DNA from 3 places in the Kushneria konosiri genome. Region 1 is predicted to be linked to each of the others. Evidence: predicted binding sites of a transcription regulator. Region 1 holds the regulator's gene; each other region holds the start of a gene.

The links. The regulator sigma-54, encoded in region 1, starts transcription at its own class of promoters, with help from an activator protein. The targets are predictions, from matches to a motif close to TGGCACNNNNNTTGCTNT.
Region 2: hmpA (NO-inducible flavohemoprotein) is a predicted target of sigma-54. The motif match lies at 2,329-2,346, and genes of this name have one in related genera.
Region 3: B9G99_RS07760 (NCS1 family nucleobase:cation symporter-1) is a predicted target of sigma-54. The motif match lies at 2,321-2,338, and genes of this name have one in related genera.

Annotation. Positions count from the first base shown of each region.
Region 1 is NZ_CP021323.1:3,519,119-3,528,623, reverse strand. Features, by position in the region: gene pmbA (metalloprotease PmbA) at 15-1,352, shown strand; gene mgtE (magnesium transporter) at 1,403-2,755, opposite strand; gene B9G99_RS16380 (HPr family phosphocarrier protein) at 2,858-3,127, opposite strand; gene rapZ (RNase adapter RapZ) at 3,114-4,010, opposite strand; gene ptsN (PTS IIA-like nitrogen regulatory protein PtsN) at 4,022-4,495, opposite strand; gene hpf (ribosome hibernation-promoting factor, HPF/YfiA family) at 4,499-4,810, opposite strand; gene B9G99_RS16360 (RNA polymerase factor sigma-54) at 4,954-6,375, opposite strand; gene lptB (LPS export ABC transporter ATP-binding protein) at 6,495-7,220, opposite strand; gene lptA (lipopolysaccharide transport periplasmic protein LptA) at 7,217-7,771, opposite strand; gene lptC (LPS export ABC transporter periplasmic protein LptC) at 7,813-8,403, opposite strand; gene B9G99_RS16340 (KdsC family phosphatase) at 8,436-8,990, opposite strand; gene B9G99_RS16335 (KpsF/GutQ family sugar-phosphate isomerase) at 9,094-9,505, opposite strand, start outside.
Region 2 is NZ_CP021323.1:1,274,240-1,283,744, reverse strand. Features, by position in the region: gene B9G99_RS05985 (LysR family transcriptional regulator) at 1-523, shown strand, start outside; gene norR (nitric oxide reductase transcriptional regulator NorR) at 595-2,157, opposite strand; gene hmpA (NO-inducible flavohemoprotein) at 2,381-3,559, shown strand; gene B9G99_RS05970 (SDR family oxidoreductase) at 3,598-4,365, opposite strand; gene B9G99_RS05965 (peptidylprolyl isomerase) at 4,501-5,067, opposite strand; gene B9G99_RS16720 (hypothetical protein) at 5,347-5,823, shown strand; gene B9G99_RS05960 (ABC transporter permease subunit) at 5,856-7,613, opposite strand; gene B9G99_RS05955 (ABC transporter substrate-binding protein) at 7,624-9,141, opposite strand; gene B9G99_RS05950 (ABC transporter ATP-binding protein) at 9,167-9,505, opposite strand, start outside.
Region 3 is NZ_CP021323.1:1,656,575-1,666,079, reverse strand. Features, by position in the region: gene B9G99_RS07765 (sensor histidine kinase) at 1-702, shown strand, start outside; gene B9G99_RS07760 (NCS1 family nucleobase:cation symporter-1) at 777-2,237, opposite strand; gene B9G99_RS07750 (GntR family transcriptional regulator) at 2,673-3,395, shown strand; gene B9G99_RS07745 (aspartate/glutamate racemase family protein) at 3,392-4,147, shown strand; gene puuE (allantoinase PuuE) at 4,144-5,085, shown strand; gene B9G99_RS07735 (AEC family transporter) at 5,130-6,032, opposite strand; gene B9G99_RS07730 (amidase) at 6,119-7,303, opposite strand; gene B9G99_RS07725 (MurR/RpiR family transcriptional regulator) at 7,551-8,390, opposite strand; gene B9G99_RS07720 (allantoate amidohydrolase) at 8,480-9,505, opposite strand, start outside.

The DNA of each region.
Region 1 (9,505 bases):
GACAGGAGAGCGCCATGGCGAGCACACTCGATATAGATGGTCAGCAGGCAGCGCTGGAAACGGCCGTGACGCAGGCACTGGAGCACGCCCGTCGCGCAGGGGCCGATGCCTGCGAGATTGGTGCCAGCGTCCAGCAGGGCATGGAAATCAACGTCCGCAAGGGCAGCGTCGAGACACTGGAAATGGCGCGGGATCAGGGTATTGGCGTCACGCTTTATCTCGGGCAGCGCCGCGCCAGCGTCTCCAGCAGTGACGCGTCCCGGAACTCGCTGATGGAGGCTGTCAAACGGGCACTCGATATTGCCCGCTATACGGCAGAGGACCCGGCGGCCGGGCTGGCCGATCCGGCGCTTCTGACCCGTGAAATGCCTGATATGGGCGTTCATCATCCATGGGCACTGGCGCCCGATGAGGGTGTCGAGCTGGCCAGACGCTGTGAACAGGGCGGCCTTGCCGTTGCAGGCATCGACAGCAGCGATGGCGCCTCGCTCACGACCAGTGAGGGCGTCAGCGTCTATGGCAACAGCCATGGCTTTATGGGGGCGACGCGCGTCAGCCATCATGCGCTTTCGTGCATGATGATTGCCCGCGATGATGCCGGGATGCAGCGTGACCACGATTATACCGTCAGCTGTGATCCCTCGCGTCTCAGGGCGCCCGAATCCGTCGGGCGTGTGGCGGCCGAGCAGGCCATGGCGCGTCTGGGGTCAAGGCCGATGGATACCGGCAGAATGCCGGTACTGTTTACGCCCAACATGGCGCGGTCATTGATCGGGCACCTGCTCAACGCCATTGCCGGAGGCGCCATTTTTCGCGAGTCCTCCTTTCTATGCGATGCGATGGGGGAGTCACTGTTTCCCGAATGGCTGAGTCTTGGTGAGCGCCCGCGCGAATATGGCGCCATTGCCAGCAGTGCCTATGACGATGAGGGGGTTTATACGCGAGACAATGAGTTCATCGTGGACGGGCGTCTGGCCAGCTGGATGCTCTCGAGCTACAGCGCGCGACGACTCGGGCTTGTCACCACCGGCAACTCGGGCGGGGCACGCAATGTACGCCTGCAGGCGCCGTTGACGTCTCACGAGGCGCTGCTGGGCAATATCGAGCGCGGCGTCATGGTCACCGAGCTGATGGGGCAGGGCGTCAATACGGTCACTGGAGACTACTCTCGTGGGGCGGCCGGTTTTCTCATCGAGAAGGGTCGCATTGTGGCGCCGGTGGAAGAGTTCACCATTGCCGGCAATCTGCGCGACATGTTTGGCAATCTCGTGGGGCTGGGAGATGACATCGATCGACGCAGCAGCGTGCATACCGGCAGCTGGCTGATCGACGACATTATGGTGGCCGGCTAGACATGAATGCCTTCAGGGCATGATGACTCCCTGAAGGCTCCGGCATTGTGTCAATACATGGCGGTGGCCAGCCCCAGAAAGGCTACAAAGCCCACGACATCGGTAATGGTGGTCAACAGCACGCCGCCTGACAGTGCCGGGTCGATCGAGAGTTTTTTCAGGATGACCGGAATCAGGGTGCCCGCCAGTGCGGCTACCAGCAGGTTAATGACCATGGCCATGGCGATGATGGCGCCCAGCGTCATGTCATGAAAGCGCACCACGGCCATGACGGCCACGATGGCCGCCCACAGAACACCGTTGATCGAGCCGGACAGGAGTTCGCGCACCACCAGCCAGCGCACGTTGGCCCCCGAAACATGTCCCAGTGCAAGCCCCCGGATCAATACGGTCAGGGTCTGAGAGCCGGCAATGCCGCCCATGCTGGAAACGATTGGCATCAACACGGCCAGTGCGGCAATCTGCTGGATGGTGTCTTCGAAAAATCCGATCGCAATCGAGACAATGGTGGCGGCGATCAGGTTGATGCCCAGCCAGACGGCGCGTCGGCGGCTGGTGCGCAGCACCGGCGCAAAGGTATCTTCTTCATCCTCGAGGCCGGCCATGCTCATCATGGTGCGCGCCGAGTTTTCGCGAATGACATCGACCACGTCATCAATGGTGATTCGCCCCAGCAGCCGATTGTCGGCACTGATGACCGGTGCCGAGATCAAATCCCTGCGTTCGAAGATGCTGGCCACTTCATCCTCATGCATCAGCGCCGTGAGGGTTACCACGTCGGTGTCCATGATTTCGCGCACGCTGATGCCGGGTGCACTGACCAGAATACGGTTGATGGGCAAAACGCCGATCAGCTCATTGTGTCGCGTCACGACCAGCAGGTTGTCCGTGGATTCAGGCAGGCGCCTGTGCCGGCGCAGATAGCGCAGAACCACATCGAGTGTGACCTCCGGGCGAATGGTGATGGTGTTGGTATCCATCAACCCGCCGGCCGTGTCCTCGGGATAGGACAGCACCATCTCGATGCTCGCCCGGCGGCTGGGCGCCATCCTGGACAGGATGTCTTCAAGCGTGGTGTGAGGCAGACGCTGCAGCAGATCGGCTGCATCATCGTTGTCGAGCTGCTGGGTCGCCAGCAACAGCTCAGGGGCATCCATCCGGTTTAAAAACTCGGTCTGGATGTCATCATTCAGGTACTGAAGAATCTCGCCCTTGGCCTGGCTGTCGACCTGCTCCCAGAGGATGTCACGCTCGCGCGGCGGGATAGACTCCAGCAGCTGGGCAACATCGGCAGGCGGAAGACCGCGGCGAAGCAGACGACGCACCTGGTCCATCTCCCGCTGTGCCAGGGCGTTTTCAAGTCGCTCCAGACGGGGCTGACGTCCTTTCTGATCATTGCTCATTGTTGTGACATCCCTGTGTCAGCCCATCGAAGAGCCGTATTCTAGCAGAGAGTCGAACAATGTTCGTGAACGCCGGATGCCGGTTTATCTGCGGTTCGAGATCTATTGATCCTCGTCGAAGCGCGCCTCGAAAAGGGCCACGATGGCCGTGAGCGCTTCTTCGGCATCGTCACCTTCCACATGAACATGAACCACGCTGGTACAGGGGGCAGCCAGCATCAGAAGCGACATGATGTTGGCCGCGTCGGCGCTTCTTTCACCATGATAAATCGTCACGCGAGACGAAAAGGGCTGGCAGCACTGTACAAGCCGCGTCGCGGCTCTCGCATGCAGGCCGCGACGATTGGTCAGGGTCAGTTCACGCTGAAGCATCACCCGCCTCGCTGACAGCGCGCTGGATGGTCAGTTCACGATGGCGGATTCGTACGGCCGGAAACTGATCGGCAAAATGCTCGCCGAGTTGTTCTGCCAGATACACCGAACGATGCTGGCCACCGGTGCAGCCGATGGCGACGGTCAGATAGCTGCGATGGCTGGCCAGGTAGGAGGGCAACCAGCGCTCGAGCCACTGGCAAATGTCGCCAAACATTGCCCTGACCTCGTCATGGGCTTCAAGAAAGGCGATAACATCATCGTCCTGGCCTGTCTGGGTGCGATAGCGTGGGTCCCAGTAAGGATTGGGCAGGCAGCGCACATCAAACACCATATCGGCATCAAGTGGCACACCACGCTTGAAGCCAAAGGATTCAAAGGTCAGCGTCAGATCATTGATGTCATGATGTGCCACCTGTTCGGCCACGCGGCGTCTCAGGTCATGCACTGACTGACTCGAGGTGTCGATGACCAGATCTGCCGTATGGCGAAGCGGGGAGAGAAACTGATGTTCGGCTTCGATCGCCTCGGCCAGCGTCATCTGTGTTTCGCGCGTCAGAGGGTGACGACGTCGTGTGGCCGCATAGCGCTCCAGAAGCACACGGGAATCTGCCGTAAGGTAGACCACCCGGCAATGAATGCCGCGCGTGGAAAGGGCCTCCAGATGTTCCGGAAAGCGCTCCAGTTCGCTGGGCAGGTTGCGGGCATCAATGCTGACAGCAACGCGGTTTCTGTGCGGGCTGCCGGCTTCGAGTTCATCGATCAGGGAAGACAGAAGCATCGCAGGTAGATTGTCGATGGCATAAAAGCCCTGATCTTCCAGCGCCTGAAGCGCGATGGACTTGCCGGAACCGGAGCGTCCACTGACGATAACAAGTTCCATGGCCATGCTGCTTATACTCTCGTTGAAAGTTGACTGATGGCCTGCATCAGAATGTCATGAAGTTCCTGCTCATCATGGGCATTGCGCAGGGCATGCCGGGTTTCGGCGGCGTTCATGACTTCAGCAATCTGCGCCAGCAGGGAAAGATGCGTGTCTTCGGCTGCTTCAGGGACCAGCAGCACGAAAAGCAGATCGACGGGCTCACCGTCGATGGCATCAAAATCCACCGCCTGCTGTAGGCGCATGAATCCGGCCAGCGGCTGGCGGCAGTGTGAATTGCGTGCATGGGGAATGGCCACGCCATTCCCCACACCGGTACTCCCCAGACGCTCCCTGCTGATCAGACGGGAAAAGACTTCCTGGCTGTCGAGACTGGGAATGTTTTGTGAGATGAACCCGCTGAAAAATTCCAGCACGCGCTTCTTGCTGCCCCCTTCCACATCAAACAGGATTCGGTCGGAGGGGAGTATCTGGTCAAGTGTCATGGGTTACAGGTATTTGCCGTTGCCCTGGGAGCGGGCCTGTGTTTTCTCCTTGTGCTTGAGCAGCTGGCGATCAAGCTTCTCTGTCAAGGCATCAATGGCAACATAGAGATCTTCCTGCTCGGCCTGAGCATGAAGTTCGGCACCTGCGGCATGCAACGTGGCCGCGGCCTGCTGGCGCTCCTTTTCAATAGACAGTGTCACCTGAACATTGGTGATGTTGTCATAGTGACGTTCCAGCTTGGCAAGCTTCTGATTGACGTGCTCGCGCAGTGCATCGGTCAATTCGACGTGGTGCCCGGTAATGTTTACCTGCATGGCATGCTCCCTGAATCGAAACGGATAACCGGTTGTCCACATGGACCGCCGGACCTGCAAGCCTCTTCCGGCTACTCTCAGATTGTAACGCTTTTCCCGTCAGCGCAAACCCTGAATGATGTTGTTGTCTCTTTTCATGCCATTCAGGCCAGACGCTTGCGATCGCTGGAAGAGGGAATGCCCATGGCCTCACGGTATTTTGCGACAGTACGCCGGGCAACAACGATGCCGTTATCAGCCAGAAGTTGCACCAGACGAGCATCAGACAGCGGGCGTCGTGGTGCCTCTTCTTCTATGAACTTGCGGATTCGGGCGCGAATGGCCGTGCTGGCATGGGCATCGCCTTCCTGACCGACATGGCTTGAGAAGAAATACTTGAGCTCCATGATGCCGCGCGGCGTGTGGATATATTTGCGAGTGGTCACCCTGGAGATGGTTGACTCGTGCATGTCCACGGCCTGAGCAATATCAGCGAGAATCATGGGTTTCAGGGCTTCATCGCCATGTTCGATGAACCCTGCCTGTCGGGTCATGATTTCCTGTCCTACCCGCAAGAGGGTCTCATTGCGACTCGACAGGCTCTTGAGCAGCCAGCGTGCTTCCTGAAGATGTTGTTTGAGAAAGGTGTTGTCTTCACTTTTGTCGGCGCGCCGCACAAGGGCTGCGTAGTCGGGCTGAATACGAAGCTTTGGCAGGGCCTCCTGGTTGAGCTCGACCTGCCAGCCATGACGTGCGTGGTAGCGCAGCACCAGATCCGGGATGACGAGGTGTTGATCCACGGATTCAAACTCGCGACCCGGTCTTGGATTAAGTGACCGGATGGTGTGAATCACTTCATCGAGTGCGTCATCATCAAGACTCAGGCGGCGCTTGAGCAAACGACGATCATTTTGTCCCAGCGGTTCGAGAAACTGGCGCACCATGCGTCGGGTCTGGGCAAGCCAGGGGGTGTCGCCCGGGAGTTGGTCAAGTTGTAGCAAAAGGCATTCACGCAGATCTCGTGCAAATACACCGGTCGGTTCGCACTGTTGAAGCCGCGCAAGCATGTGCTCCAGTTCGGACTGTTTTAGATTACCGAGCCCCTGCTGGCGAAGCCCCTTGCCAAGATCTTCAAGATCTACACCGAGATAGCCACTGGGTTCGAGGGCATCCAGCAGGGTATCGGTGATCAATTGTTCCCGCGGGGTCATGTCCATCAGCAGAATCTGCTCACGAAGATGCGAGGTCAGATCGATGGCTACGGCGTTGTGTTCGATGCTCCAGCTGTCATCTGCAGCGCTCGAGGAAGCGCTGCCGTTGGTATAGACATCGTCCCAGCGGGCATCCAGGGGCAACTCTTCCGGAATGTCACTGGACCATTCCTCCTGAGAGGGCGGTGTTTCCGGCAACTCGAGGTCGAGGGGCTGGTCCTCTTCAATATCCAGTAGCGGGTTGCTTTCCAGCGCCATCTGGAGTTCCTGCTGCAGATCCAGCGTAGAGAGCTGCAGCAGATGGATGGCCTGCTGCAGCTGGGGCGTCATGGTGAGATGAGTGCCCGTGCGCAGCTGTAAGGCGGGTTTCATCATGTTCGTAAAGCCCGGTCGCCAACGTGTGATGTCACGCTATCCAGTCCGCGGCCCCCTTGCAAGTGCTCAAGGCGTTTAAAGCTGCAATTATCATGCCACCGATTGGCAAGTCTTCGGGGTTAAAGACGAAACTCGTGACCCAGATAAACGTCGCGTACGTGCTGGTTGTTCAGCACGGCATTGGCATCGCCTTCGGCAATGATCAGGCCGCTGCCGACGATGTAGGCGTTATCACAGATATCCAGCGTTTCACGAACGTTATGGTCGGTGATCAGAACACCAATGCCACGGGTGCGAAGCTGGCGGATGATGCCCTTGATTTCGCCAACCGAAATGGGATCAACGCCGGCAAAGGGCTCATCAAGCAGGATGAAGGCCGGTTCGATGGCCAGTGCACGAGCAATCTCGACACGCCGTCGCTCGCCACCGGACAGGCTCATGCCCATGTTGTCCCTGATATGGCTGATGCTGAATTCTTCAAGCAGCTGGTTGAGTCGTTCGCGCCGCTGTGAGCGATCCAGATCCTTGCGTGTTTCAAGGATGGCCATGATGTTGTCGGCTACGGACAGCTTGCGAAAGATCGAGGCTTCCTGAGGCAGGTAGCTGATGCCGGCGTGGGCACGCTTGTGCATCGGCTGGCGGCTGAGATCGAGATCATCGATGGCGACATGACCGGCGTCGGCCTGGATCAGGCCAACGATCATGTAAAACGAAGTGGTCTTGCCGGCACCATTGGGGCCCAAAAGCCCCACGATCTCTCCCTGCCGAATTGACAGGCTGATGTCCTGAACGACACGGCGCCCCTTGAAGCTTTTGGCCAGATGGGCTGCGTGAAGGGTTTTCATTGGCTGCTGCCCTGTTGGTCTTCAGGCGTCAGTTGCATGCGAACGCGTCCGCCCGAGCTGCCTTCAGAGCTGTTGCTCTTCGCGCTCTGGTTGCCACGAGCGTTGACCTGGCGGGAGTCGAGGAAATACTCCACGTAGCCGCCGTTAAAGGTGTCACCATTTTGATGCAGCTCGGCGTTGCCGATCAGTTCGACACGCCGCTCTCCGGCGTGATAGATGATGGTGTTACCCCATCCCTTGGCCAATGGATCATTGGGTGCCGGCTGCTGTTCGATATAGGCACGCCCACCATCACCGCCTTTGGCGGTCAGGCTCGAAAGGCCGCCGCTCTGGGCGCGCTTGAGCTCGACGCGATTGGAGCGCAGCTTCATGGTGCCCTGATCGACTTCGACTGTCCCGGTGTAGACGGCCGTGCCGGCACGGTTATCGATGTTGAGGGCATCAGCGCCGATATTGATGGGTTTCTGGCGATCGCTTTCCAGAGCCATGGCCTGCTGGCCGAGCATTGCCAGTAGCAGGGCAGAAGTACACAGCAGCAGAGGGCGCGTCATGGGAGATCCTTGTCATCATTCATGTGTAAAAAAGAAGACGATTACCGGCGAATGGGGGGGTGAAAACCCTGCACATTGCCCTCAAGCGTCATGCGATCCTCGTTGACCCAGCCATTGAAACGGTCGCCCCGGGTACGCTGTTCGTTTTGAGTGAATACGGCGCCGCTGTCGCTCCAGGCATGCCGAGATGGTACATCATAATGCAGCACATCCGTTTCAAGTTGCCAATTGTCTGCCGGCTGACGCAGTACGGCATCTCCGCTCAGTTCGAACGTGTTGGCATTGGGGCCGAGCGTGGCGCGCTCACCATCCGCTGTCCAGCGATGGCCATCATCGCCCAGCAGGGTGAAGTGCGGAGTAACCGCCCGGGTCACATCGTCGGCAGGCGTATGGGATACGCGCGGGCTTTCCATGGTCTGTGAGATGCGGCCCTGGTCATCGAAACGGGTGTAGGTGACCCCTTCGAGATAATAATCCGGAACCCCCTGTTCGCTTTCCGGTGCCGGGCCGGGAGACATCAGGGTATTTCGCTGGTCGATCAGTGTCAGTACGCCTCCAAGTGCCAGTACCAGCACCAGAATGCCAAGGCGTGCCCGTGTGCGTTTGGAAGGAAGTCTGTCTCTAAAAGCCATATGCACGTCCTGTCGGAATAAGCGATGCAGCCTCAGAGCCGCTCATGAGCATCAATGATATCCTGCCAGACGCCCCGCGCGTTAAGGAGCCATTCACAGAGCTCACGCACTGCACCATGTCCTCCCGGCGTTTGGGTCACCAGATCGGCTCGCTGACGAATATAGTCCGGGGCATCTGATACCGTTACCCCCAGACCTGCATACACGATGGCCCCCAGATCAGGCAGGTCATCGCCGCAGTAACAGACCTCGTCAGCCTGAAGTTCCAGTTCTGCCATCAGGGTTTTCAGGGCGACCTGCTTGTCATCACGGCCCTGAATGACGTGGCGAATACCCAGCTCCTGTGCGCGGCGGTCGACGGCAGGAGAGATCCTGCCGGTGATCAGGGCCACATCAATGCCGGCCTGCATGACCAGCTTCAGGCCGAGGCCGTCACGCACGTGAAATACCTTGTCGCCATCCTGTTCCGGCCGAGCGGCATAGCGCAGACGACCGTCGGTCAGAATGCCATCAACGTCGAGTGCCAGCAGGCGTATCGGGAGGGCGCGCTTGTTCAGTGCGGCAGTGATGTCATTGGAGTGTGTCATGGCGTTCGGGTTCAGCTCTCCGGCGTGGCAATCGATGGTTTTGACTCGCTTTGAGCGGCTGAAACCAGCTTGTTCTGGAAAATGGGGGTGGCCTGAGCCAGGGTTAAACGATGCCACTTCTAAGCAGGTCGTGCATCTTGAGTAGCCCGATCGGCCGGAGCAGGGTATCGACCACGACCAGCGCCGTAATGCGATGATCCTCCATGACCCTGACCGCTTCTGCGGCAAGGGTTTCTGCCTCGATGGTGCGGCCCCCGGGCGTCATGACGTCATTGATTGTCAGCTGTCGGACGTCACCATGGCGATCGATCGTGCGGCGCAGATCGCCATCGGTATAGATGCCCACAAGACGGTCGCGTTCGTCGGTTACACAGGTAAACCCGTGGCCCTTGCGTGTCATTTCAATCAGCGCTTCGCTGAGCAGCGCGTCGTTACGAACGACAGGCAGTTCATCACCGGTATGCATCAAATCTTCCACCCGCAGCAGCAAGCGTTTGCCCAGCGTGCCGCCCGGG
Region 2 (9,505 bases), 1.3 Mb from region 1:
AGACATTCGACTGGAGCTTCGTGAAGCCACTACGACCGCTCAACTGGCAGCCCTTCGGGAAGACAGGCTGGATATAGGCATCCTCATTCCGCCTCTGGCCGATGCCAGCGACCTTGAACTTGCCGACTTTGATCAGGACCGCCTTTGCATGGCGCTACCGGTTCATCATCCGCTGGTCATGGGGACCGAACCGACCCTTGAGGTGCTGGCCGACGAGCCCTTCATTCTCTGGCCGATGCTGGAAGGACGCGGCTTTCATCTACAGGTCTTTCGGCTGTGTGCCCATGCCGGATTCGTGCCGACAGTGGTTCAGGAGGCCCATGGCATGCATGCCGTGCTGTCACTGGTCGCAGCGGGAGCGGGCGTCTCCATTGTGCCCGAGAGCATGCAGGGTTTCAGAAGCGATCGTATCCGCTACTTTCCGATTCAGGGTCTGGAGAGTACCTTTGCGCTGATGCTGGCCACACGTAAAACAACACCGGCGACGGAGACCTTCCTTCAGGCAGCCCGATTCCATCAATGAACCCGTCGATCGGAACCAGAGGCGGCCATGTTTCACGTGAAACATGATTCTTTCCGGGCGCCGGCGACGACCTATTTAAGCCCCAGTCGCCGGCCAAGCCGGTGCAGGTTGGCGCTGTCCAGATCGAGCGCCCGGGCGCTGGCAGCCCAGTTGTAATCGTGTGCCATCAGTACCTGTTCGATGTGATGGCGTTGGAAGGTATCAGTGGCTTCTCGCAGGGAGAGCGCGTTATCCACAGCCGGTTGAAAGTGTGAGGATGTGGATAAACTGGCGACCAGCGGCCTGGCGCTTCCTGTCGCCGCCTCGAGGGGCAGGTCCAGATGTCTGACGCCGATGCAGACCACGGCCGACCGGCGCGATTCCGAACGTGCCTCGCCCATGGCACGCAGGGCCGCTCGGCTCAGGGTGTGTTCAAGCTCGCGCACGTTGCCGGGCCAGTGCCAGGCCAGCAGTGCCTGCTCGGCGCCGATGTCCAGCCGCAGATTGGCAAGCCCGAGACGCACCCGATTGTCCTCCAGAAAATGCCCGGCCAGCAGCAGGATGTCTTCGCGACGTTCACGCAGCGACGGAATGCGCAGCGGAAAGACGCTCAATCGGTGATAAAGATCCTCACGAAAGCGCCCTGCGGCAACTTCCTCGGCCAGATCACGGTTGGTGACGGCCACCAGTCGCACATCCACCTTTATTGGCTGATCGCTGCCCAGCGGCTGAATCTCGCCCTCCTGCAGCACGCGCAGCAATCGCGGCTGCTGTGACAGCGGCAGTTCACCGATTTCATCGAGCATCAGGGTGCCACCATCGGCCATGGCAAAGTGGCCGCGATGGTCACGATTGGCGCCCGAGAAGGCGCCGCGTCGATGGCCAAACAGCGCGCTTTCAATCAGTGATTCGGGCAGCGTGGCGCAGTTGACCCGAACCAGTGGGCCGCTGGCACGGCGTGAACGCTCATGCAGGTGGCGAGTCAGATGCTCCTTGCCCACGCCGGTTTCGCCGTGCAGCAGTACGCTCAGATCGGTGGGAGCCACCAGTGCCATGCTTTCATGAAGCCGGGTCATGGCCGGGCTGCGCCAGCCAGGGGTGTGCAGTGACGCACTCTGATCTGATGACAGCACCTGGTTGAGCCTGGAGCGGGTGTCCTCGAGCTGGCCGGTCAGACGCAGACAGGTGGCCAAAAGCTCGGCGGCGGCCATCAACTCCTCGTCATCGATGCCGAGCATCTGCTGAGGGATCAGGGCATCCAGCGTCAGCATGCCCAGCAGCCGGTCACCGTCGCGCAGCGCCACGCCCATGCAGTCATGAACATGGGTCAGGTCGGCATCAAGCAGGCCATCGAAGGGGTCCGGCAGAGTACAATCACACGGGAAACGACAGACGCCTGGATGGGCAGCAATAGCGGCCAGCCTTGGGTGAGCATTGAGCTGAAAGCGCCGACCACAGACTTCGTGGCCCATACCCAGCACCGCCACCGGCTGAAGCCCGCCTTCGACGCTGACCATCAGCGTGCTGGCATCGGCCGGATAGTGGCCGACCAGCGCCGCCAGCAGCCGCGACCACTGCGGATGCAGCGCATCAAAACCCTTGCCGTCACTCAGGGCGGCCAGCAGATCCCGCAGCGCTCTTGAAAAGATGGTCATATCGACACTCCGGCCTGTCGTATGGTCATTTTGACACCATGCATCATCGTCATTATGACCATGACGCGACGCATGATGCCACCGGGCATTGCTGCCTCACCTGGAAGAAAGCCGCCTGACACGGGCTTTAAGGCCGGTAGCGTGTGGCAACCGGTCGCATTCGGTCTCCCTTGGCACGGCGCTTGCGCTGTCAGAAGGGTCAACCCTTCGCCAGGAGCACGCCATGCTTAACCAGAAGCAGCTTGATCTCATCAACGCCACGGCCCCGGTCGTGGCCGAAAACGCCGAAACCATCGCCAGCACCTTTTATCCGCTGATGTTCGAGCGCTACCCGCACGTGCGCTCGATGTTCAACATGCGTCATCAGCAGACCGGCGAGCAGCCCCGCGCGCTGGCCCGCTCGGTGGTCGCCTACGCACTCAACCGCAACGACCCGGAAGCGCTGGAGCGACTCATGCGCCCGATCGTCAACAAGCATGTGGCGATCAATCTGCAGCCCGATCAATACACCATTGTCGCCGAATGCCTGATGGCAGCGATCGGCAAGGTGCTGGGCGATGCCGTCACCGCCGAGATCCTTGACGCCTGGAGCGGGCTCTACTGGGAATTCGCCGAGCGGCTGATCGACGCCGAGGAGGCCACCTACCGTGTGCTTGAAGAGGCGCCGGGTGGCTGGCGCGGCGAGCGGGACTTCTATCTCGCCGATCGCGTGGCGGAAAGCGAGGAGATTGTGTCGTTTTACTTCAAGCCGCTGGATGAGCACCCGGTGCGCACCTTCCAGCCGGGGCAGTATCTGGGCGTGGCACTCGACATCGACGGCGAACAGGCCCTGCGCCAGTACAGCCTGACCTCGCGGCCGGGCGACGATGTCTACCGAATTTCGGTCAAGCGTGAAGGCCAGGGCCGCGCGAGCCGCCACCTGCATGATCATATGAAGGTCGGCGATCATGTCCGCCTGCTGGCGCCGGTGGGTGACATGGTGCTCGATGATCGCGAAGCACCGGTCATGCTGATCAGCGCCGGTGTCGGTCAGACCCCGATGCTCTCGCTGATGGCCCAGGCACTCGATGCCGGGCGTCAGGTCATCTATCTGCATGGCACGCGCAACGCCCGGGTGCATGCCTTTCATGAGTCTCTCAAGGCGATGGCCGAGCAGTACGGTAGCCAGCTCATCTACCGCTACGTCTACAGCGATCCGACAACGACCGATGAACGGCGCCATCGCGGCATCATTAACCGCGCCCTGCTGGCCGACTATATGCCGCGCGACGTGACACCGAGCTGCTATTTTACCGGCCCGACCGGTTTCATGCGTGATGTGGACAGCGCTCTGGCGGCACTGGGCATCGACACGCCATATCGTCATTTCGAGTATTTCGGCCCCTCCGGTCAGCTGCACTGACGGCCCAAAGGGAAGACCGATCGACGGCGGGGTGAGATTTAGAGGTGATAGACCTGGCTGCGCCCGCCGTCGATGAGAATGTCGGTGGCATTGATAAAACGCGCCTCGTCACCGGCCAGAAACAGCGCCGTGGCGGCCACCTCTTTGGCGTCGCCAAAGCGCTTGCAGGGCAAAAGCTCGATCTGTTGCAACCGCTCTGCCTCGCTCAATCCGTCAAGCCAGGCCTGCGCGGAGGGCGTTGCAATCAGCCCAGGCGAAATCGAATTGACCCGAATGCCCCGGGCCGCGTATTCAATGCCCAGCGAACGGGTCAGCCCGATCAGGCCGTGCTTGGCCACCGGATAGGGAAAGGCCCCGGGAATGATCCGATGCCCATGGACCGAGGCGATGTTGACCACATGGCCGCGCGACTGCGAAAGCATCGACGGCAACAGCGCCTGAATGCAGTGCCAGGCGCCTTCCAGATTGATCGAAAGACAGCGCTGCCAGAGCTCGGCATCCACCGCCAGCGGGTCGGCGAAAACGTTGACGCCGGCGGCGTTGACCAGGATATCGATCCCGCCCAGAGCGTCGAGCGAAGAGGCCATGACGCCTCTGACGGCATCATGATCGGCCACGTCCACCGTCTCGACATGAACCCTGCCGGGATACGTCCGCCCCAGCCGGGTGCCCTCTCGGATCAGGGCAGGCGCGTCCTGATCCAGCAGTGCCACGCTTGCCCCTTCAATGAGAAAACGCTCGACCGTGGCAAGCCCGATGCCGCTGGCAGCCCCGGTCACCACGGCCCGCTGTCCCTGAAGTCTCATGTACCGCCCTCGTGATGATTCGAGTGACCATCATCGCAGCTTCGAGACACACCGCGTACACGCCCTTGTGATGAGCCACAAAAAACGGCCCGGAAGCCCTGGGCAGGCATTCCGGGCCGTCATGTCAGGGGTGCATCAATCCAGTCGTTCGACCGACAAAATGGTGATCGGGTTGCTGGGCACATCGGCGTAGGGCCCGCGACGGCCGGTCGGTGCCCCGGCAATGGCATCGACCACATCCATGCCCGACACCACATGACCAAACACGGTGTAGCCGGGTTCATAGAGATTGCGGTAATCGAGCGCCTGATTGTCAACCAGGTTGATGAAGAACTGGCTGGTGGCCGAATCCGGCTGGCTGGTGCGCGCCATGGCAATGGTGCCGCGGGTGTTCTTGAGCCCGCTTTCTTCCAGCGCGATGGGATCATGGGTCTCTTTGGACGCCATGTCGGCGGTCATGCCACCGCCCTGAATCATGAAGCCATCAATGACGCGGTGAAACACGGTGCCCTGATAGAAGTCCTCATTGGCGTAGCGCAGGAAGTTCTCCACCGTGTTGGGTGCTGCCGTGGCATCGAGCTCCAGCTCGATATTGCCCTGGCTGGTGCGGATTTCGACGTGCGGATGCTCGGCATCGGCCAGCGCCAGGGAGGAGAACAGCGGCAGCGCCAGCAGGCAGCCGCGCAGTAACGGTTTCAGCATGAATAGCGCTCCAGTCACAGGGTAGGGCCCGTCAGACTAGCCGGACAGGATAAAGCTGACCAGTCCCGCACTCATTTTCCCACCCCGGGCCGCCCGGACCACTGCCCTGGAATTCCATAGCGTTAAAATTTATATAATATCTTCTGAACGAATTGCGAGTACGGACAGTTTTATTATCATGGTAAAACAACATAACTCGCCAGATTATCAAACGTTTCTTTAAAGAAAATCAAACTAAAAAAGTTTACATCCAGCACCCAGGTACTTTGCAGAAAAGCCATGAATGACGAGATTAAAAATCGCTACGAAAATATAATTAAAGAAATTAACCTGCACCTTGCCAACTTTAACCAGCATCTAAAGGAACCCTTTGAATTAAGCCCGATAGATATCGAAAACCCGGCCAACTTCTCGATCATATGGAATTGCAAATGGGCCGATCAGCATTGGCCCAGCAAGGACTCTCCAGGAGTATATGTATTGTGTGGTAGAAGCCCGGAACCTCCAGGCCAACCAGGAATTTATATAGGCAAGGCTTCTAGCCAAAATATTGGTTACCGTATATGGAACCATCTAATTCCTTACAGGAAAGAAGGTATTTATAAACTGGGTAATCATAAATTTTTACTTGAAGCCATTTTGGCCATTCCGGTAAACGGCCCTTTACCTCGATATTTCGCATCAGCATTGGAAGAATATTTAATTGACAAAAAATGTAGCGGCGCAACTGTAGTTAATACAGTCGGCAATCGTTAATCGGCACCCTGTCTGTAAAATGAAAAAATTTATTAACGCCGCCAGAGACTCGACAGCGACACAGCCAGCACCGACATCAACACCAGCGCCAGCGAAGGCACCAGCACCGCCCAGGGGGCGCGTTCCAGATAGGGAATGCCCTCAGCCAGCAGCAGCCCCCACTCGGGCGCAGGCGGCCGCGGCCCGAGCCCCAGAAAGCCCAGCGCGGCAAGCGCCAGCGCGATACCGGGCAGGCGCAGCATGGCGTGACGAAAGACCGGGCCGATCACTGCAGGCAGAAGATAGCGGCTCAAAAGGCGCACTCGCCCCACCCCCAGCATCGGGGTAATGCGCACATGCGCCTGACCCTGCACCTCGGTCACCAGCGCCGCCGTGTGGGCTGCCAGCGGTGCCCAGCTCACCAGCGTGACCGCAATGATGGCGCCACTGGCGCTTGGCCCCATGAGCCCCGCCACCACCAGTCCGGCAATGACCGGCGGGGTAGCGTTGGTGACCTCGATCGGCCCGGCCGCCAGCCGCGGCATCAGACCGATCACCACACCCAGCACGAAAGTGATCGACACCACCAGCAGCGCCATACCCATGGTGGACAGCGCCCCATGGCTGACGCGGGCGAGAATGTCGCGCCCGGTGCCATCGGCCCCCAGCGGCAGGTCAAGGCTCGGCGTCTGCAGGCGCAGATACTGGGACGCCAGCGGGTCGCGCGTGATGCCGGCAGCGATAACAAGCACCAGCAACAGGACCACCACCGAGGGCACCAGCCACGGCCAGCGCCCGCGACAAGACTCATGACGCGAGACCGGCACGGCCCCGGCACGCAGGGTACGTCCCAGCAGCAGCGTTCGTCCAAGCTCGGCTGCCCCGCCCAGCACTACGGCCATGATCAGCAATAGCAGGATACCGGTCTGAAGCGCCGGCAGATCCTGCGCCGAGGCCGCCCCCAGCGTCGCCCGCCCGAGCCCCGGAATCGAGAACACCTGCTCGACGGCAATCGCCCCGCCGGTCAGCCCGACGATCACCAGCCCCACCTGCGGCAGCAGGCTGGGCAGGATGCGCTTGAGTACCGCGAGTGCGATGCGCCGCCGGCCAAAGCCCGCCACGTGCCAGGTCGCCACCCAGCGCTCGGAAAAACCGGCGGTCAGCCCGTCGCTGAACAACCGCCCCAGAAGCCCGCCGGCCGGCAGACCGAGCGCCAGTGCCGGCAGCACCAGATGGCGTATCTCGCCCCAGCCGTAGGGCGGCAGCCAGTTGAGTCCGGCCGCGAAGATCACCAGCAGGATCGCGGCGAGCAGGAATTCCGGCAGCGCCGTGAGGGTTGCTCCCAGCGCACCGGACGTGGGCGCAGGCTCGCCGCTCAGACCACGACGCACGGCCGTCACGCACAGCGCCGCGGTGGTCACCAGTGCCACCAGCAGAGCGGCCAGCATCAACGTCAGCGAGACCCCGGTGGCCTCGAGCATACCCGGCAGTACCGGCCCGCCCGAAATCCATGACACGCCGGCATCGCCGTGTAAAAGATTGGATAGCCAGTGGCCGAGTTTCTCCCACGGGCCCATATCGAGCCCGAGCTGGGCACGAATCGAGTCCAGCGCCTCGGGCGTTGGATTTTGATCCCCGGCGCGGGCGCGCAGGATGCTCAGCGCCGGATCACGCCCGGAAAGCCAGGGCAGAAGCCCCACCAGCACGACCACCCCGGCCAGCGTTATCAGCCTTGAAAGGGTGGGCACCAGCGCGCGCAGCATGGGCATCAGGGCGAAGGAGGGCGTCACGCCGACGCTGGAAGTGCTCATGCTCGAAACCTTAACGAGAGGCGCCATCAAGGCGCGTGTGCTCGGTGATCAGCTCACGTTCGCGCGGATCACGCACGGCGTCCTGAACACGAAGCGATTCGCCCTGAATGACCCGCTCATGCAGCATCGGCACGGCGGCATCGGTACTCAGAATCGCAGCCTCGGCATCGATGATGGCCTGACGACGCTCGGGGCCGGTGGGCAGGTCACCGGCGCGAGAAATCGCCGCATCAACCTTCGGGTCGCAGAGCTGAGCGATATTGAAGGAGCCCTCGCAGGCAAAGTCGCTGTACATGTAGGCGACCGGATCACCGGAGTCGAGCATGGTCGCCCGCGACAGGATAAAGGCATCGAACTGACCGGCGAGCATGTCGGACTCGATATGAGCGTACTGGCGCACCTCCTGCTGGACATCAAAGCCGGCGGCCTCAAGCTGCTGCTCCAGCAGCACCGCCACTTCCGGCAGCTCGGCCCGGTCGGTGAAGGTCCCAAGCGTGATGCGAGCACCGTTGGGGGCAGCGGCCTCACTGCGCCCTTCGATCGATGAGCGCAGCCCATCGGCCCAGGCCAGTGCCGGCCCCAGCAGCCCCTTCGCCTCATCGGCACGGCCTTCATAGACCGTTCTGACGAGGGCGGCCCGATCGAGCGCCTCACGGGCGGCGGCGCGCATGGCCGGATCGCTGAATACGCCGTGTTCGGTATTGAGATAGAGCGTATTGGTACGCGGCATCGGCACCTCATGCACCCGCTCCGGATCGATCAGCGCCACCTGGGAGACCGGTACGGCCTCGACCACATCGGCGGTCCCGGTACGCAGTGCCGCAGCACGCGCCGTGCCATCGGGCACGTAGTCGGCATCAATGCCGGCCAGTGCTGCGCGCTCGCCCCAGTAGTCGTCATAGCGATCAAGCGTCGCGCTCTGGGTGCCGTTGATCTCCTTCAACACGAACGGCCCGGTGCCGGCCTCGATCGGATTGACCCGGCCGTCCTCGCCGTAGGCCTTCGCCGCCATGATCGCCAGCTGCGGACTGGAGAGCCGATTGGGCACCAGCGGATCAGGCGTTTCGGTCGTGACCCGCACGGCGTTGTCACCGTCGGCCTCGATGGTCATGTTGACGCCATCGAGAATGCGCGGACGCGGCACCGCCCTGGTGGCGGCCGTCAGCGCGCGCACCACCTGCGAGGCGGTCAGGGGTGTGCCGTCGTGGAAGGTGACGTTATCGCGAATTTCGAAACGCCAGCTGCGCTCGTCAAGCTGTTCCCACTCGGTGGCCAGAAACGGTTGCGGATCGCCGTCATCATTGAGACGAATCAGGGTTTCGGCGGTACGCCAGCGCGACAGTTTGAAGGCGTCATCGGTCAGCGGATTCAAGCCGGAGCGCGGCGGCTGCAGCATCGCCACCCGCACGCGATCATCCGCCGCCCTTGCACCGCTGGCTTCCTCGGTGGCGTCCTCCTTTTGACAACCGGTGAGCAGGGCCAGCGACAGGGCCCCAAGGGACAGATAAACCGCGCGACGAAGGATCAAGGCAAATCTCCTGGCTAATCAGGTCTCAAGAAACAGGGTGAAGGGAAGGGGTGGACACTGGCGTGATCAGGGCGTGATCCAGCCGTGCGGCGCGCACCAGCGCCCGGGTATGGTCATGACAGGGCGTCTCGAACAGGGCCTGGGTCGGCCGATCCTCGATGATGGCGCCGTCATGCAGGATGAGCGTGCGCTCACACAGCCGCGGCATGACCGAGAGATCATGCGAGATGATTAAAAGGGCGGTGCCATCGAGCCGGCTCATGTCATCGAAAAGCTGCATGACCCGAGCGCGCACCGGAAGGTCCAGCCCGCTGAGCGGCTCATCGGCGAGCAGCAGCCGCGGGCGCAGGGCCACGGCGCGGGC
Region 3 (9,505 bases), 1.7 Mb from region 1:
TTCGTGGCCGATGCTGCCCATGAGCTTCGCACGCCCCTGTTTGCCCTGCGAGCCCGCCTGGAGCTTGGCATGCAGGCGCAGGACACCAGGGCACTGCGTGACACGCTGGAAAGCGCCCAGCGGGATCTGGAGGCACTGACCCTGCTGGCCAATCGTCTGCTGTCACTGGCACGGGTGGAAAATGATATCCGCCGTCGGGAATTTGGCCGGCTGGATCTTTCGGAAACGGCGCGAGAGTTCTGCATGAGCATGGTGTCGCTGGCATGGCAGCGGGGTCTGACAATGGCGCTTGAAGCCGAACATCCGGTCTGGGTGCCTGCCGATAGCGCCCTGGTCAACGAGCTGCTGGCCATTCTGATCGGCAATGCCCAGGCCTACACCCCCGCAGGCGGCCATATCACCGTGCGGGTGCTCAGTGATGCCATCATCGAGGTCGAAGACGATGGCCCCGGCATTCCCGTCGACGAGCGCGGACGGGTTTTCGAGCGCTTTTACCGGGTTCGGCGGGAAGGTATTCAGGAAGAGGATGCCGGACGCGCCATCAGCGGCACCGGACTGGGTCTGGCCATTGCCCGCCAGATCTGTACCGCGATGAGCGCCGATATCTCGCTGCATGAAGCCGCCGGTGGCGGGACCCTGGCGCGGGTCGCGTTTACGGCTGGCGCCCTGCGCGCTGATTCAGAGCACCTGTCAAAGCACTGAATGAACGCGTAACGGTTTCGGCCCGGATAGGGACGCATGCCCCCTATCCGGGCCACATCGCCTGAAAACTGACCTCAGATGCGTGACGTCACGGGCTTTTCTGCACCACCACGACGCCACAGGCCGGACTGCCAGCCGTGCGCCAGTGCCGCCACACCGCCACCGAAGAACACCGCAAAACTGCTGATATCGCCCAGCGGTGCCAGACTGATCGGCACGCTCACCAGCCCCCCCATGATCAGCGAGCGCAGGGCCACCGGATTCACGCCGCGCTGATAGTGGTAGGTGCTGCCTTCAGCGGAGGAAAACAACGCGTCCAGATCGATCTTCTGACGGCGCACCTTATAGAAATCCACCAGAATAATGCCGTAGAGCGGACCGATCAGACCGGCCAGCACACCGACCGTGTAGTGGATCAATTCAGGGTTGTTGAAAAGATTCCAGGGGGTGAGAAAGATCGAACCGACCGCGGCGATCATGCCGCCCATGCGCCAGCTGATTTTCTCGGGCGCGACGTGGGAGAAATCAAACGCCGGCGCGACGAAGTTGGCCACGATATTGATGCCGATGGTGGCGGCCACGAAGGCAAACACGCCCAGCACGGCCGCGGTGACACTGTCGATGCGGGCCACGGTTTCAATCGGGTCGGTCAGCATTTCACCGAACACCTGTGGCGTACCGGAGACCACGACCACCGTGATGATGGAAAACACCAGAAAGTTGACCGGCAGCCCCCAGAAGTTACCGCGACGCACGGCCTTCTCGGTGGCGCAGTAGCGCGAGAAGTCACCAAAGTTGAGCGTGGGGCCGGCAAAGTAGCCGGCGACCAGGACGGCAGCGACCACCATCTGCCACAGTGCCTCGCCACCGGTCAGTGTCTCGCTCGACAGCGACAGGCTGATGTTACCGGGCCCGGCGCGCCAGACGATCCAGCCGGCAAGCGCGAACATGACCGCATAGACCAGCGGGCCGGCCCAGTCGTTGAAACGGCGGATAGTGTCCATGCCACGCCAGAACACCAGCGCCTGAAGCACCCACATCAGTGCGAAACAGAACCAGCCGAGTGCCGACAGCCCCAGAAAGCTCGTGCCAGCCCAGGACTCGAGCCCCGGAAACCAGCGCAGCAGCACCAAAAGCAGTGCGTTGGAGGCAAGCCAGGTCTGAATGCCGTACCACACCACCGCGATCAGCCCGCGAATGACCGCCGGCACATTGGCGCCCTTCGTACCGAAGGCCATTCGGCAGATGACCGGAAACGGCACGCCGGTGCGCTGACTGGGACGCGCGACGGCATTGGCAAAGCACTGCACGATAAGGATGCCGACCAGCAACGAAATCAGCACCTGCCAGCCCATCAGACCAAGACCGAACAGACTGGCAGCCAGCACATAACCACCGACGCTGTGAATATCGGCCATCCAGAAGGCAAAGATGTTGTACGCGCTCCAGTTCTGTCGAGCCGGAGCCAGATCTTCATTATGAAGGTGCGGGTCGGGCGCCGTAGGCTGAAGGCCCTGAGTGCTGTTGTTATTCATGAGCGACTCCATGAAGGATCGTTTCGCTGCCGCCGGCAGCCCTGCGATAGTCGGATGGCTGATATCGCTTGTCACAATGACTGTATACAATCTTTGTGCCACATTGACGGCAAAGTCATTAAAAACCTCTTTGCGCGTCGCAGGAGACTGTCATGGCGTCGGTTTTTAACAACCCCCGCCCTGATGACCTCGCTCAATCATGGCCTGCCACACCGAAACCCTTTGCCATGGCGGCCCTGTCGCGCACCAAAGAAGTGCCAGGAACTGCCTTTTTGCACCAAAAAAGCGCTTTTTCGTCTACATGGATGATTCATGACCGTAGGCAGATCGGGGTGCGCGTCAGCGGGTTCAGGGCTTTTTAGCGCTGCGGCATGAATCATGCTTGTATACAATCTTCGAAGCAGGCAATCGATCGTAAGGCATGACAGGAGACCCATGAACGATACTCGTCAGTTTCATTTGCTCGCCGGCCAGGTCAGTGACCGAGGCGCTCGCAGTGATGAGGCGATCTATCAGGCATTGTGGGAGGCCATCGTGGAGCATCGACTCTCCCCCGGTGCCCGGTTGCCCGAGGACGCGCTTTCTCATGCCTTTGGCGTCAGCCGCACCACCATACGCCGGGTGTTGCAACGCCTGGCACTCGAGCAACTGGTAACGCTGCGCCCGAACCGCGGCGCCCAGGTCACCAGCCCCACGCCCAGTGAAGCCCGCGATGTCTTTCGGGCTCGACGGCTTCTGGAAAATGCCCTGCTGGCCGAGGTGCTTCCACGCCTCACCCCGGCAGATCTCAAGGCGCTCGAGGCCATTCATCAGCGCGAAACCCGTGCCAGGCGCGAGCACGCCATTCGACTCTCGGCCGAGTTTCACAGCCGCCTGATGGCCATGGCCGACAGCCCTTCGCTGTCCGAGGCGCTATCACAGCTGATTTCGCGAACCTCCCTGATCATCGCCGTTTATGGGCGGGCCGGAGCCGGCTGCCCCTGCGAGCACATCGAGCTGATCGATTTGCTCCGCGCCGGTGAGCTGGCCCCGGTACAGCGCTGGATGAACGATCATCTGACACGGATCGAGGCGAGCCTTGATTTCACCGCCAGCGGCGAAGCACTGCCCGATTTCGAACACCTTTTCGGCCACCACCGCGAGCAAAGTGCGTCATGACCTCTCATACCCCGACCATCTGTGTCATCAATCCCAACACCAGCACCGCCATGAGCGAAGGGATTGCCACCAGCGCCCGTCGCGTTGCCCGCGGCGAGATCCTCATGCTGACCTCGCGTCACGGGCCGGCCAGCCTTGAAGGCCACTTCGATGAGGCCATCGCCGTACCGGGCCTTCTGGAGCGCATCATCGAGACCGAGAAAGGCGATACGCGCGTAGACGGCTACCTGATCGCCTGCTTCGGCGATCCGGGCCTGGCGGCCGCCCGTGAGGTGGCCTCTGTCCCCGTGATGGGTGTGGCCGAGGCCGGCATGCAGATGGCCACCATGGTCGCGCGCCGCTTTTCGGTGGTGACCACGCTGGGGCGCACCCTGCCGATCGCCGAGCGGCTCTTGCACGAGTACGGCAAGCGCGAGCAGTGCGCCGGCCTGCACGCCTGCGAACTGCCGGTGGCGGCGTTCGAGTCCGACGATGACAGCGTCCATGAAACGCTTCTGGCCGCCTGCCGCGACGCGCTCCAGGCCGATGACAGCGACGCCATCCTGCTCGGCTGCGCCGGCATGAGCGAGCTGGCCGAACGCCTGGGTGAGGCGCTCGGCGTACCGGTCATCGATGGCGTCACCGCAGGCGTTGCCCTGCTGGAAGCCGTCAGCGCCACCGGCTACCCGGTGTCCAAGCACAACGACCGCGCCGCCCCCATCGCCAAGCCCATTCGCGGCGCCTTCGAACACCTGAGCTGGAGCCACTCATGAGTCACGATCTTCACCTCGAGAATTACCCCCGTGATCTGCGCGGGTACGGCGCCACCCCGCCGGACCCGAAATGGCCGGGCGGCGCCCGGGTCGCGGTGCAGTTCGTGCTCAACTACGAGGAAGGCGGCGAGAACAACGTGCTGCACGGCGACGCCCACAGCGAGACGTTTCTCTCCGACATTATTGGCGCCGCACCCTATCCCGACCGCCACATGAGTCTGGAATCACTCTATGAATACGGCTCGCGGGCCGGCGTCTGGCGCATTCTTCGTGAATTCGAACGCCGCAACCTGCCGCTGACAGTGTTCGGCGTGGGCATGGCCATGGCGCGCTACCCGGAGGTGGTGAGCGCGTTTCAGGACGCCGGCCACGAGATCGCCTGCCACGCCCTGCGCTGGATTCACTATCAGGACATGAGCATTGAGCGCGAGCGCACCATGATGGCGCAGGCGCTTGAGCTGCATCGTGAACTGACCGGCGAGCTGCCGCTGGGCTGGTACACCGGTCGCGACAGCCCCAATACCCGCACACTGGTGGGCGAGCACGAGCACTTTCTCTACGACTCCGACTACTACGGCGACGACCTGCCCTTCTGGACAAAGGTCGACAACGCTGAAGGTGAGACGCGCGATCATCTGGTGGTGCCCTATACGCTCGACACCAACGACATGCGCTTCGCCTCTCCGGGCGGGTTCAACTATGGCGATCCGTTCTTCAATTACCTGAAGGACGCCTTTGACGTGCTCTATGAGGAGGGGGCCGAGGCGCCGAAGATGCTCTCGATCGGCCTGCACTGCCGCCTGATTGGCCGGCCCGGCCGCTTCCGGGCACTGCAGCGCTTTCTCGATCACATCGAGGCCCACGACCGGGTGTGGGTCACCCGCCGCGTGGATATTGCCCGCCACTGGCACGAGCATCACGCCCCGACCGGGCGCTGAGGCCTGCTGCCTCTCTTCTCTGGCCTGTCGCCCTGCGCGGCGGGCTATCCCATCAGCAGCATCCACAGCGGTAGTGTCGCGGCGGCCAGAAGGGTCGAGAGAAAGATGCTTGCGCCAACGGTATGCTGCTCCTCGCCGGGCCGGGCAAAGGCCAACACGTTGACGCCGATCGGCCCGGCGGCGGCCAGCACCAGCACCTGCAGGGCCAGCGGTGATAGCCCCGGCATGACACTGCCCAGGGTCAGGACCAGCACGGGAAAGACCGCCAGCTTGCCGATGCAGATGGCCCAGATGGTTGGCGAGGTGCGTAGCTGATAGCGGGTCAGCCCTACACCGACCACGATCAGTGCGCACGGCAGGCCTGCCCGCGCCAGCCAGTCCAGCACCTGCCATAGCGGCTTCGGCAGGCCGAGACCGGACAGATTGATCACCAGCCCCAGCAGCAGCCCTATCACGATCGGATTGGCCAGCGTTTTCAGAAGATTCAGAACATCCAGCCGTTGTCCCGCGCCCTGGCCGAGCGCGGCATACAGTGACTGGGTCGAAAAGAGGATCAGACTGTGCACGGCCAGCAGGGCAAAGAGATAGACCAGACCGTCATGACCAAACAGCGCCGTCATCAGCGGAATGCCGATCAGGACATTGTTGGAATAGCTCGCCGCCAGTCCGACGGCAGATGTCTGCCCGGTATGACGGTGCATCACGACGCTGAACACGGCAAACAGCAGCAGCGCCGGAATGAAATAGACCAGCAGCAACAGTGGTGAAAGCGCATCTCCCAGCGGGGCGCGAGCGATGCCGGTTAACAGTAGGCAGGGCAGAAAGAGCTTGAAGGTGGCCCAGGAAAGACCACCGGCACTGGCAGGCGTCAGCCATTGCCGCCAGCCCAGTACATAGCCGAGTACGATGAGCGTGAAGATGGGCAAAATCGCGAGAATGGCAGCCATGGGCGCTCCTGGTCATCATGTTCCCATGGCGGGATTTTTATGGCGCCCGGGCAGGAGGGCATCATAACGGCCTGACGAAATCATGCCTATGCACGATACGTCCGGGCACGTGTTACCAGATGACGATCCTGACCGGGCGCGCCCAGCAGCGACAGCCCCCAGGGCGCCCGGCCACCGCCTTCCCGCTCATCCTTCAAAAGCGGCATGGAAAGCTGCGGTGCCCCCCACAGCCCGGCCAGCGCGGTCATGCCCATCAGTCGCTCCCGATAGGCCTCGAGCGGGCGGCCGGTCAGACTCAATAGCGGCGAGGCCCCCGGTGCCGTCGGCAGGGCCAGAAGCTGCGCACCGTCATCGCTGAAGGTGCGAAGCGCCTCGATAATCTCGGTACGGGCCCTGAGTGCCGCCTGCTCATCCCGCTCGGTCAACGTTGCGCACCATTGAAAGCGCGCCTCGATATCAGGCGCCAGGCGCGGCTGCTCCCGGGTGAGCCACTCGCCGTGCGCCCGCCAGATATCGCGGCCCTGAAGCACCCGGAAGGTACGTCCCAGATGGGTAAGCCACTGATCCGACAGCGCCTGAACCAGTAGATCCTGACGGGCGCCCAGCGCCTTGTGAAAGCGCCCTGCCTCGCTGGCCAGCGCTTCAGGCACCAGCAGCGTCATGACCCCACCAGGGGCGGCCGTTCGAGCCTCGGGCAGAAGCACATCGGCCACACCTGAAAGCGTGCTGTGGTCTCGACACAGCCAGCCCACCGTATCGAAGCAGGGCGCCAGCGGGAGCAACCCCTCACAGCTGATGGCGCCATGGGAGGGGCGAAGCCCCCAGAGTCCGTTATAGCTGGCCGGAATACGAATCGAGCCACCGGTGTCGGTCCCCAGGCCAATCTCGGCCTCACCGCGAGCGACGGCAATGGCCGAGCCGGAGCTTGAGCCCCCCGGCAGACGGTCGGGGGCGGCTGGATTGATCGGTGTCCCGTAGTGCACATTGGCACCGTTGAGGCTGTAGGCGAACTCATCGGTCTGGGTCTTGCCGACAAGGGCTGCCCCGGCCTCCAGCAGTGCCTGTACGCCGGGTGCCGTACGAGACGCCGGTCGCTGGGCGGCCGCCCAGTCGGGATTGCCTGCCCCGGTGATCTCACCTTCGATATCAAAAAGATCCTTCACGGCCAGACGCTGGCCGGCCAACGGACCGTCCTCCATGCCCATGGCAGTTTGCTCGGGGCGTCCCTTGACCCAGACACTGCGATCCACACGCTCGATGACATCACTCATGTGCACTCCTTCGCCCGGCCGGCGCTATTGGGGTTCCATGAGAGGTATTGCAACCTTCGTGCCAGCCCGGGGCACGCTGCTCAGCGCCCTGCCCGGCCGCCGGATCGGGCCGCTCAACGCCGCAGCGCCAGGGTCGTGGTTCGCGCCTCATATGCACACCTGCGGTGCATGTCGATCGCGTCATGCCCTCGCTGGACGCAAAAAAAGGCGGCCCGCAGGCCGCCTTGTGATGAAGACTTTCGGGCTGTCAGGCCAGTTCATCCAGCCCGGCGTAAACGTCGCTGATCGCGTCGATGCGGGCACGCCCTTCGCCCAGCCGCTTGTGCAGCAGCGCGTTGGCCAGCAGGTTGATCAGGCTCATGACCGAGGTGTAGCTGTCAAAGGCAGAGACGCTGTCCAGCGGGCATTCCAGCTGCCAGGTCGGTGACGTGCCGGTCGCTGCCAGGGTCGGGTCGCCAATCAGCAGCGTCTCAAGCCCGCCCTTTTCAAGCTGCTCGATGAGCTTCGAAAACCCGTGAGCCCGGCGGCGAAATCCCATGACAATGACCAGTGTTCCTTGCGACACGCCGGTCAGCTCCTCACCCAGCGACTGACCGGGCAGCGGTGCCAGCCGGACACCGGGCCTTACCTGCATCAGCTGCTGGCGCAGATGCAAAGCCGGCGGGTAGCCGTTGCGATAGCCAATGATGAGCACCTCAGGGGCGCGGTCCAGCGCCTCGATCAGGGCATCGAAGGTGTCGGCGTCGATGGCGGCCAGCATCTGATGGAGATTGTCGCGCTCACGTTCGAAGTGCCGATGAAAGCGCTCAAGCCCACTGCCCAGCGCTTTTGAGTCGGTGACCAGCGGTACGCCGTGATAGCGCAGTTCGCGGACGTGCTGTCGCACCTCGCTGAAGCTGGCAAAGCCCAGGCGACGAAAGAGCCGACTGACCGTGGCCTTGGAAACACCCGAGAGTCTTGCCAGTTCGGCACCACTGTAAACGGCGATGTCATCGAAGTGATCGAGGATAAACCCCGCCACCTTCTGCTCATTGGGCGTGAGCTGATCAAACTGCTGCCGCAGCCGCTGCCCCAGATGCTGATCCATGGTATTCCCGAAGATGCAGGGTGTTTCAGAAAAGATAATGCGGCGTCACGACCCGGGCAGTACGCCGCCCGGATCATGCGCGGACGATATCAGTCCACCAGCGTCGAGACAGCGCGACTCATGGCATTGAGCGCGTCATCCACGTCGCGGGCCTGTACCGACTCGTCCGGATGATGGCTGATCCCCCGCTCACACCGCACGAACAGCATGCCGATCTCACAGATCGCGGCCATGGCCATGCCGTCATGGCCGGCACCGCTGGCCAGTCTCAGGACGGGCCCGGCGTCGGGGCCAGTGGCGGCCTCGATGGCCTGCGTCAGCGTCTCGACCAGGCGCGGTGCACAGGCGACCGCCGGCGCTGTATGGGTCTCCTGCCAGTACCAGGCAAGCCCACGGGTCTCACCGATGCGATCACAGGTCTCGCGAATGCCATTGAGGGTACGGTCACGATCCTCATCACGCTCGGCGCGGATGTCGAGCGTCATGCGCACCTCGCCGGGAATCACGTTGACTGCACCGGGAAAGGTTTCCAGCGAGCCGACCGTGGCCACGATACCGGCAGCACGCGCCAGGGTTTCAATGGCCACGATCGCCTCGGCGGCCCCCGACAGCGCGTCGCGACGCAGCGCCAGCGGCGTGGTCCCGGCATGGCCGGCCTCACCACCGATCGTGATGACAAAGCGGCGGGCACCGGCGATCGCCGTGACAACGCCCAGCGATCGCCGCTCGGCTTCCAGCACCGGCCCCTGCTCGATGTGCGCTTCCAGGTAGCCGGCAATATGTTCGGGAGCACGGGCGGCCTCATGGACGCGGTCGGGGTCAAGCCCGAAATCCACAAACGCCTGACGCAGGGTCACGCCATCGCGCCCGACGATGTCCCACCAGGCCGGGTCCCAGGTACCGGCCACGGCGCGACTGCCCAGAAGTGCAGTGCCAAAGCGCGTGCCCTCTTCATCGGCAAAGGCCACGACCTCGATCGAGCGGGCCGGGCGCTGAGCGGCGCCGTTCAGGCGTGCCACCACGCCAATCGCCAGCAGAACGCCCAGCGGGCCGTCAAAGCGCCCGGCGTTGATGACGCTGTCACTGTGCGAGCCCAGCACCAGCGCCGGCAGTGA